DNA from 2 places in the Streptomyces sp. NPDC048416 genome. Region 1 is predicted to be linked to the other one. Evidence: riboswitches for the same ligand, from Rfam matches in the RefSeq annotation. Region 1 holds a riboswitch; the other holds the start of a gene.
The links. Region 1 has a riboswitch for S-adenosylmethionine ahead of thrC (threonine synthase). Riboswitches for the same ligand answer to the same signal wherever they lie in the genome.
Positions count from the first base shown of each region.

Region 1 (4,205 bases):
CGTCGTTGACGTACACGTTGACGAAGCGGCGCAGCTTGCCCTGGTCGTCCAGGACGCGTGCGGCGATCCCCGTGTGGTTCTTCTCCAGGTCGGCGATGACCTCGGCGAGGGTCGCGCCGTCGGCCGTGACCTCGGCCTTGCCGCCGGTGTAGGTGCGGAGGATCGTGGGGATGCGGACGTTCACGCTCATGGTTCGGTACTCCTAGTCGATCGTTCAGCAGTGGTCCGGGCGGCGCGCCAGGCGTCGGGGCTCCGGCGCGTCGTCGGCAAGACGGGTCAGCGGCCGGTCGGCGGGCGGTCGGTGGCCGGTCGGCGGTCACCCGCATCGTCACCGACAGCGGCCCGGCAGGCCGGTACCCGCGCCGTCAAGCGGCACGGGCGCAGCGAGCCGGACCCGCGCCGAGCCGGACCCGGGCCGCCCGGCCGCCAGTCGGCAGAGGCTCAGCGGGCCAGGCCCGCCTCAGCCTCGCCGTCGTCCGGCAAGGACTCAGTGGGCCAGGCCCGCGTCGCGGAAGGCGTCCAGGCTCGGGCGGATGGTTGCCGTCGCCTGGGACGTGGCGGCCACCGCGTCCAGGGTTTTCAGTCCGTCACCGGTGTTGAGCACGACCGTGGTGAGCGACGGGTCGAGGAGGCCGGCCTCGATGAGCTTGCGGGTGACGCCGACGGTCACGCCGCCCGCGGTCTCCGCAAAGATGCCCTCGGTGCGGGCGAGCAGCTTGATGGCGTCGACGATCTGCTCGTCGTTGACGTCCTCCACCGCACCGCCGGTTCGGCGCGCGATGTCCAGGACGTACGGGCCGTCCGCCGGGTTGCCGATGGCGAGCGACTTGGCGATGGTGTCCGGCTTCTGCGGGCGTACGACGTCGTGCCCGGCCTTGAAGGCCGTCGACACCGGGGAGCAGCCCTCGGCCTGGGCGCCGAAGATCTTGTACGGCTTGTCCTCGACCAGGCCGAGCTTGATGAGCTCCTGAAGGCCCTTGTCGATCTTGGTGAGTTGCGAGCCCGAGGCGATCGGGATGACCAGCTGGTCGGGCAGCTGCCAGCCGAGCTGCTCGCAGATCTCGTACGCCAGCGTCTTGGAACCCTCGCCGTAGTACGGACGCAGGTTGACGTTGACGAAGCCCCAGCCCTCGCCCAGCGGGTCGCCGATGAGCTCGGAGCAGAAGCGGTTCACGTCGTCGTAGTTGCCCTCGATGCCGACGAGCTCGCCGCCGTACACCGCGGCCATGACGACCTTGCCCTGCTCCAGGTCGTGCGGGATGAACACACAGGAGCGGAAGCCGGCCCGCGCGGCGGCGGCGCCGACCGCGCCGGCGAGGTTTCCGGTGGAGGAGCAGGAGAGCGTGGTGAAGCCGAAGGCGCGGGCGGCCTCAAGGGCCTGGGCGACGACGCGGTCCTTGAAGGAGTGCGTCGGGTTGCCGGAATCGTCCTTGACGAACAGCTTGCCGGGCTCGACGCCCAGTTCGCGCGCCAGGTTCTCGGCCTTGACGAGCTTGGTGAAGCCGGGGTTCAGGTTCGGCTTGTCGGCCACGTCGGCGGGGACGGGCAGCAGCGGCGCGTAACGCCAGATGTTCTCGGGACCGGCCTCGATCTGCTTGCGCAGCGCCTCGGGGTCGCCGAGCGGCAGGTCATAAGCCACTTCGAGCGGTCCGAAACACAGTTCACAGGCGAAGATCGGGCCAAGTTCGAAACGCTGGCCGCACTCGCGGCAGGAAAGCGCGGACGCCGGACCGAGATCGACCGGGGTGCCGGAAGCAGTACCGGAAGAGGTCGTGGAAGGGGTGCCGGAAGTGGTCTCGGCGGTGGTGCGGCTTTCGGCAGTCTGTGCAGACATGGAGGGAGGCCCTTTCTCCTCATCTTCCTCAGGGCGAACTTCGCCATGAGACGGATTTGGCACCTTCCCTAGCCGGTGGCCTCGTGTCTTGATCGACGTGCGTACGTGATCGACGAGAACCGACTGGAGGGTTGCCGGGGCTTCAACGGGCCGTTTCCCTCTGCCCCTCTGGATGAGCGGTATTCGATTGTCGGCGTGGGGACCCCCGGCATGCGACGGTCCCTCGCGTTGTTCAAGACTGTAACCGAAGCCCTGGACGCTTGAGATAGTCGTCCGAACCGCGAGATGGATCACACAAGGAGGCCGACGACCGTGCTGGAAGAGGTGGAACGCTGGCTGAGCAGGCGTTCCTGGTCCGCGGCCGAGCGGCCGCTGGAGCGGATGCTGGCCGCGAAACACCGTACGGGAACGACCGTCAGCGTGGTGCTGCCCGCGCTCGACGAGGAGGCCACGGTCGGCGAGATCGTGGCCACGGTCCGGCGGGAGCTGATGACCGCTTCCGTGCCGCTCGTCGACGAACTGGTGGTCGTCGACTCCGGCTCCACCGACCGTACGGCCGAGGTCGCGGCCGCCGCCGGGGCCCGGGTCGTGCACCGCGACGCGATCCTGCCTGCGCTGCCCGCGCTGCCCGGCAAGGGCGAGGTGCTGTGGCGCTCGCTCCTTGTGACCAGCGGCGACGTGGTGTGTTTTGTCGACGCCGACCTCAAGGACTTCGACGCGACGTTCGTCTCCGGCATCGTGGGGCCGCTCCTGACCGACCCGGACGTGGACTTCGTCAAGGCGATGTACGACCGTCCGCTCGGCACGGCCGCGGGCCAGGGCGGCCGGGTCACCGAGCTGGTGGCGCGCCCGCTGCTCAACCTCCACTGGCCCCAACTGGCCGGAATCGTCCAGCCGTTGGGCGGGGAGTACGCCGCCAGGCGCGCCCTGCTCGAACGGCTTCCCTTCCCCGTCGGATACGGGGTCGAGCTCGCGCTCCTCGTCGACGCGCTGCACACGGTGGGGCTCGACGCGCTGGCCCAGGTCGACGTGGGCGTACGCAAGCACCGCCACCAGGACGGCCAGGCGCTCGGCCGGATGGCCGCCGCGATCTACCGCACCGCCCAGCTGCGGCTGTCCCGCGGCCACCTCGTACGCCCCGAGCTGACCCAGTTCGAACGCGGCGAGCACGGCTTCGTGCCGCGCACGTACGCGGTGGACACCGAGGAGCGGCCCCCGATGCGGGAGATCGAGGAGTACCAGGTGCACCGGGCGGCGTAACCGGTCCAGAGGGGTGGCTCGATCCCGTCCATGGGGTCGGGCGTACGGGTGTTTGAGGTATTGCGGGGCGGGCTAGGTTCCGCATCATGGTCACCGCGCACACATCCCCCCGGGCTCAGGTCCTCGTCGCGTCCAACCGCGGCCCCGTCTCGTACGTCCTCAACGAGGACGGCTCGCTCGAATCCAGGCGGGGCGGCGGCGGCCTCGTCTCCGGGCTCAGCGCGATCGGCTCCGACGTGGACTCGGTGTGGGTGTGCGCGGCGCTCGGCGAGGGCGACCGCGAGGCGGTGCGGCGGGGCGTGGGCGAGCAGGGCGTCCGGATGCTGGACATCGAGGCGGACGTATTCGCCGACGCGTACAACGGCATCGCGAACTCGGTGCTGTGGTTCGTCCAGCACATGCTGTACCAGACGCCGCTCGAACCGGTCTTCGACGCGGAGTTCCGGCGGCAGTGGGCGTCCTACGAGGCGTACAACCGGGCCTTCGCCGAGGCGCTGGCGGCGGAGGCGGCGGACGGGGCGCGCGTCCTGGTGCAGGACTACCACCTGGCGCTGGTCCCCGGCATGCTCCGTGAGCTCCGCCCCGACCTGCGCATCGGGCACTTCTCGCACACGCCGTGGGCGCCTGCGGACTACTTCCGGATGCTCCCGGACGACATCGCGCGCCAGTTGCTGCGCGGGATGCTCGGGGCGGACCGGCTCGGGTTCCTCACCTGGCGGTGGGCATCGGCGTTCGCGGACGCGGTGGTGCTCATACTGGAGGGCGAGGCGGACCTGATCACCCCGCACGGCGACGGCCGGCGCCGTTTCCGGCACGGGACGAGCGGCGGGCCCACCCGGACGACGGACATCGCGGTGCACCCGCTGGGCGCGGACGGCGACTTCCTGCGGGAGCGCGCGCACCAGGGCGACGTCGAGGAGCGGATGGTCGCGCTGCGCGAGCAGATCGGGGCGGGCCGCAAGGCGATCGTGCGGGTCGACCGCACCGAGCTGTCCAAGAACATCGTGCGCGGCCTGCACGCCTACCGGCACCTGCTGGACACGCGCCCCGAGTGGCGCGAGCGGGTCGTGCACGTCGCCTTCGCCTACCCCTCGCGGCAGGACCTGGCGGT
Region 1 covers NZ_JBICXU010000021.1:76,316-80,520, reverse strand. The annotation lists gene ACGFW5_RS24200 (MoaD/ThiS family protein) at 1-190, opposite strand, end outside; gene thrC (threonine synthase) at 488-1,834, opposite strand; SAM riboswitch class I at 1,851-2,013, opposite strand; gene ACGFW5_RS24190 (glucosyl-3-phosphoglycerate synthase) at 2,147-3,094, shown strand; gene ACGFW5_RS24185 (trehalose-6-phosphate synthase) at 3,181-4,205, shown strand, end outside.

Region 2 (4,205 bases), on a different contig from region 1:
GGGCGGCTTCTTCTTCCTGGTGTTCGGCGTGATCGCGGTCATCGCCGCGATCGCCTCGATCAACCCGATCTGGGCGATCGGCCCCTACCGGCCGGACCAGGTCTCCACCGGCGCCCAGCCCGACTGGTACATGGGCTTCCCCGAAGGCCTCATCCGTGTGATGCCGGGCTGGGAGATCAACCTGTGGGGCCACACGCTCGTCCTGGGCGTGTTCATCCCGCTGCTGGTCTTCCCGCTGGTCCTGGCGGCCATCGCGGTGTACCCGTTCATCGAGTCCTGGGTCACCGGCGACAAGCGCGAGCACCACATGGCGGAACGGCCGCGCAACGCGCCGACCCGTACCGCGTTCGGTGTCGCGTGGATCACCTGGTACATGGTGCTGCTGATCGGTGGTGGAAACGACCTCTGGGCGACCCACTTCCACCTCTCGATCAACGTCATCACCTGGTTCGTGCGGATCGCGTTCTTCGTCGCTCCGGTCCTGGCGTTCATCGCCACCAAGCGGGTCTGCCTGGGTCTGCAGCGGCGCGACGCCGAGAAGGTGCTGCACGGACGCGAGTCCGGCATCATCAAGCGGCTGCCGCACGGTGAGTTCGTCGAGATCCACGAGCCGCTGGACGCCGCTGCGCGCTACAAGCTCACCGCGCACGAGCAGTACAAGCCGGCCGAGATCGGCCCGACGGTCGACGAGAACGGTGTCGTCCGCAAGGTCTCCCGGACGCAGAAGCTGCGCGCCAAGCTCAGCAAGGGCTACTACGGCGAGGGCAACCAGATCCCCAAGCCGACGGCCGAGGAGTACAAGGAGATCACGAGCGGCCACGGCCACCACTGATCCCCGCTTGACCTGACGGTCGCCACAACCGAGGCTCCGGCCCGGCCCCTTCACGGGGGCCGGGCCGGAGTCTTTTCACGGCGTCCGCACTGCGGGCACGGGCGCGGACCGCCCGGCGCCTGTCGATAGGCTGACGGGCGGTATCCCGTCCTTTGTGACCACCCCCGTCCCTTGTGACCACCAGGAGCGAGCATGAGCGCTGTTACCCCCACCGGAGGCGACACCGTGGCGGCCTACTCCTGGCCGGGTGTCCTGGACTCACTGCTGAGCGGCGCCGACCAGAGCGAGGACGCGACGGCCTGGGCGATGGACCAGATCATGAGCGGCGAGGCGACCAACGCCCAGATCGCGGGCTTCATGGTCGCCCTGCGCGCCAAGGGCGAGACGATCGCCGAGATCACCGGTCTGGTGCGCACCATGTACGAGCACGCCCACCTGATCGAGGTGCCGGGGCCCAGCGTCGACATCGTCGGCACCGGCGGCGACGGCGCCAAGACCGTCAACATCTCCACCATGTCGGCCATCGTGGTGGCCGGGACCGGCGCCAAGGTCGTCAAGCACGGCAACCGCGCCGCGTCCTCCGCCAGCGGCGCATCCGACGTCCTGGAAAAACTCGGCGTCAATCTGAAACTGTCGCCGAAGCGGGTGGTGGAGGTGGCCGAGGAGGCCGGGATCACCATGTGCTTCGCGGTGACGTTCCACCCCGCCCTGCGGTACGTGGCCGCCGCCCGCAAGGAGCTGGGCATCCGCACCACCTTCAACGTGCTGGGCCCGCTCACCAATCCGGCGAAGGTACGCGCCCAGGCGACCGGGGTCGCCGATGTGAGGATGGCTCCCATCGTGGCGGGCGTGCTCGCCGAGCGCGGTTCGTCCGCGCTGGTCTTCCGCGGCGACGACGGCCTGGACGAGCTCACCACCACCGCCACCTCGCGGGTCTGGGTGGTGCGTGACGGCGCCGTGCGCGAGGAGGCCTTCGACCCGCGCGACGTCGGCATCCAGATCGTGCCCATCCAGGCCCTGCGCGGCGGCGACCCCTCGGAGAACGCGGAGATCGTCCGCCGGCTCCTCGCCGGGGAGCGGGGGCCGGTGCGCGACGCGGTGCTGCTCAACTCGGCGGCCGCGCTGGTCGCCCTGGGACCCGGCGGCGGCCCGCTCGCCGAACAGCTCGGCGCCGCGATGACCCGGGCCGCCGAGGCCATCGACTCCGGGGCGGCCGGGCGGACCCTGGAGCGCTGGGTCGCGGCGAGCAACGCGTGAGCCGTACGCCATCGGCCGGACCCTGATGTGACGTGAGGCGCAGTCCGGATCGCGGACTGCGCCTTGCGCACGCGGCGACGTGTGGCAGGATGCTGTTCAAGGTCATGAGTGACAGCGATTTAGGCCCCGGCTCGCTGTCCGGCAACCCTCCGTCCGTGGCGGGGTGCCCCGGGTGAAGACCAGGTCGTGGGCAGCAAGGCCCACGGCAAGCGCGGACCCCTGGACATCGCGTGATGTCACAGCCCTGGGGTCCTGGTCCTCAAGGGAGCAGTCTCGTGAGCAAGCGAATGCGATAGGGCGTACCGCCCCTTCTTCACCCTCCTCCGCGCAGCCGCCTGAGTGCCGCGTGTCTGAGGACAACCCCCGTGCACAGCACCGCAGTTGAGCCCTCCCCTTCGGGACGGGGCCGCGCTGCCGTACCCGGGGTCCGAAGCCGACTCGCCTTGCCCTGCTGGGAGATACCGCCATGTCCGCACGCCCCGCCGCCCCCGCCGTCGCCGCCCCCACCGTCATCGAGTCCGCCGTCGTCGAGGCCGCTGTCGTCGAAACCGCCGAGCCCTGCTGTGCGGCGCCGCTGCCGGTGCTCGGCCGCGATGTCACCGTGCCGCTGGTCACCGGCGGCGAGGTGACGTACGCCGCCCTCGACTACGCGGCGAGCGCGCCCGCCCTCCAGCGGGTCTGGGACGACGTCGCCGCGTACGCCCCCTACTACGCCAGCGTGCACCGCGGAGCCGGCTACCTCTCGCAGCTCTCCACCGACCTGTTCGAGAGCAGCCGCGTCACGGTCGCGGAATTCCTCGACTGCCGCCCCGGTGACCAGGTCGTCTTCACCCGCTCCACCACCGACTCGCTGAACCTGCTCGCCCAGGCACTCCCCGCCGGCTGCCAGGTCTTCGTCTTCGAGACCGAGCACCACGCCTCGCTGCTGCCCTGGCAGGACGCCCACGTCACGTACCTGGACGCGCCCCGCACCCCGCGGCAGGCCGTCGAGACACTGGAGCGCGCGCTCGCCGACCGTGACCCCTACGGGCCCGCGCTGGTCTGCGTCACCGGCGCGTCCAACGTCACCGGAGAGCTGTGGCCGGTACGCGAACTCGCCGCCGCGGCGCACGCCCACGGCGCTCGCATCGTGCTCGACGCCGCCCAGCTCGCGCCCCACCACCCCGTCTCCGTAAGGGAGTTGGACGTCGACTGGGTCGCCTTCTCCGGGCACAAGCTGTACGCGCCGTTCGGCTCGGGCGTGCTGGCGGGCCGCGCGGACTGGCTCCAGGCGTCCGCTCCGTACCTGGCCGGCGGCGGCGCCTCCAAGAAGGTCGCCCGGCGCGCCGACGGCGGCGTGGACGTCGAGTGGCACACGACGGCCGCGCGCCACGAGGCCGGCTCGCCCAACGTCATCGGTGTCTACGCCATCGCCTCCGCCTGCAAGGCGCTCACCGAGGCGGGCTTCGACGCGCTCGTCGAGCGGGAGCGGCACCTGATCGCGAAGGTCCGCGCGGGGCTTGCCGAGGTCCCCGCGGTGCGGGTCCTGTCGTTGTTCGGGGACGACGCGCCCCGGGTCGGCGTCATCTCGTTCGTCGTCGAGGGCTGGAACAGCTCGCACTTCGCGGCGGCGCTCTCCGCGGAGTACGGGATCGGGGTGCGCGACGGGCTCTTCTGCGCCCACCCGCTGGTACGCACGCTGCTCGGCAGCGACCCGCAGGACCCGGGGGAGTGCGGGGCGCCGGAGGCCGAGCCGGGTGAGCGCTCGCTGAACGCGATCCGGGTCAGCTTCGGGGCGGGCACGCCGGACGAGCACGTGGAGCGTTTTGTGGGGGCGGTGCGGGGGCTCGTGGCCGAGGGCGCGAAGTGGCAGTACCGCACGGAGTCCGGCCGCTGCGTCCCGGCGGCCCAGCCCCGCTGAGCCCCACCGCCCTGCGGCTCCGCCCCAGACCCCGCCGCGCCTGTACGGCGTCCCCCACTGCCCTGGGGCTCCGCCCCAGACCCCGCCCGCGCCTGGCCGGCCCTCGTCCTCCCCCACTGCCCTGGGGCTCTGCCCCAGACCCCGCCGCGCCTGAACGGCGCTCGTCCTCAATCGCCGGACAGGCTGAAGATGCCCATGCTGTCCGGCATCGCGCAG
Region 2 covers NZ_JBICXU010000013.1:46,025-50,229, reverse strand. The annotation lists gene ACGFW5_RS18610 (cytochrome bc complex cytochrome b subunit) at 1-832, shown strand, start outside; gene trpD (anthranilate phosphoribosyltransferase) at 1,025-2,089, shown strand; SAM riboswitch class IV at 2,190-2,307, shown strand; gene ACGFW5_RS18600 (aminotransferase class V-fold PLP-dependent enzyme) at 2,556-3,989, shown strand.
Region 2: it holds a riboswitch for S-adenosylmethionine, as region 1 does, so the genes downstream of both, ACGFW5_RS18600 (aminotransferase class V-fold PLP-dependent enzyme) here and thrC (threonine synthase) in region 1, are expected to answer to the same signal.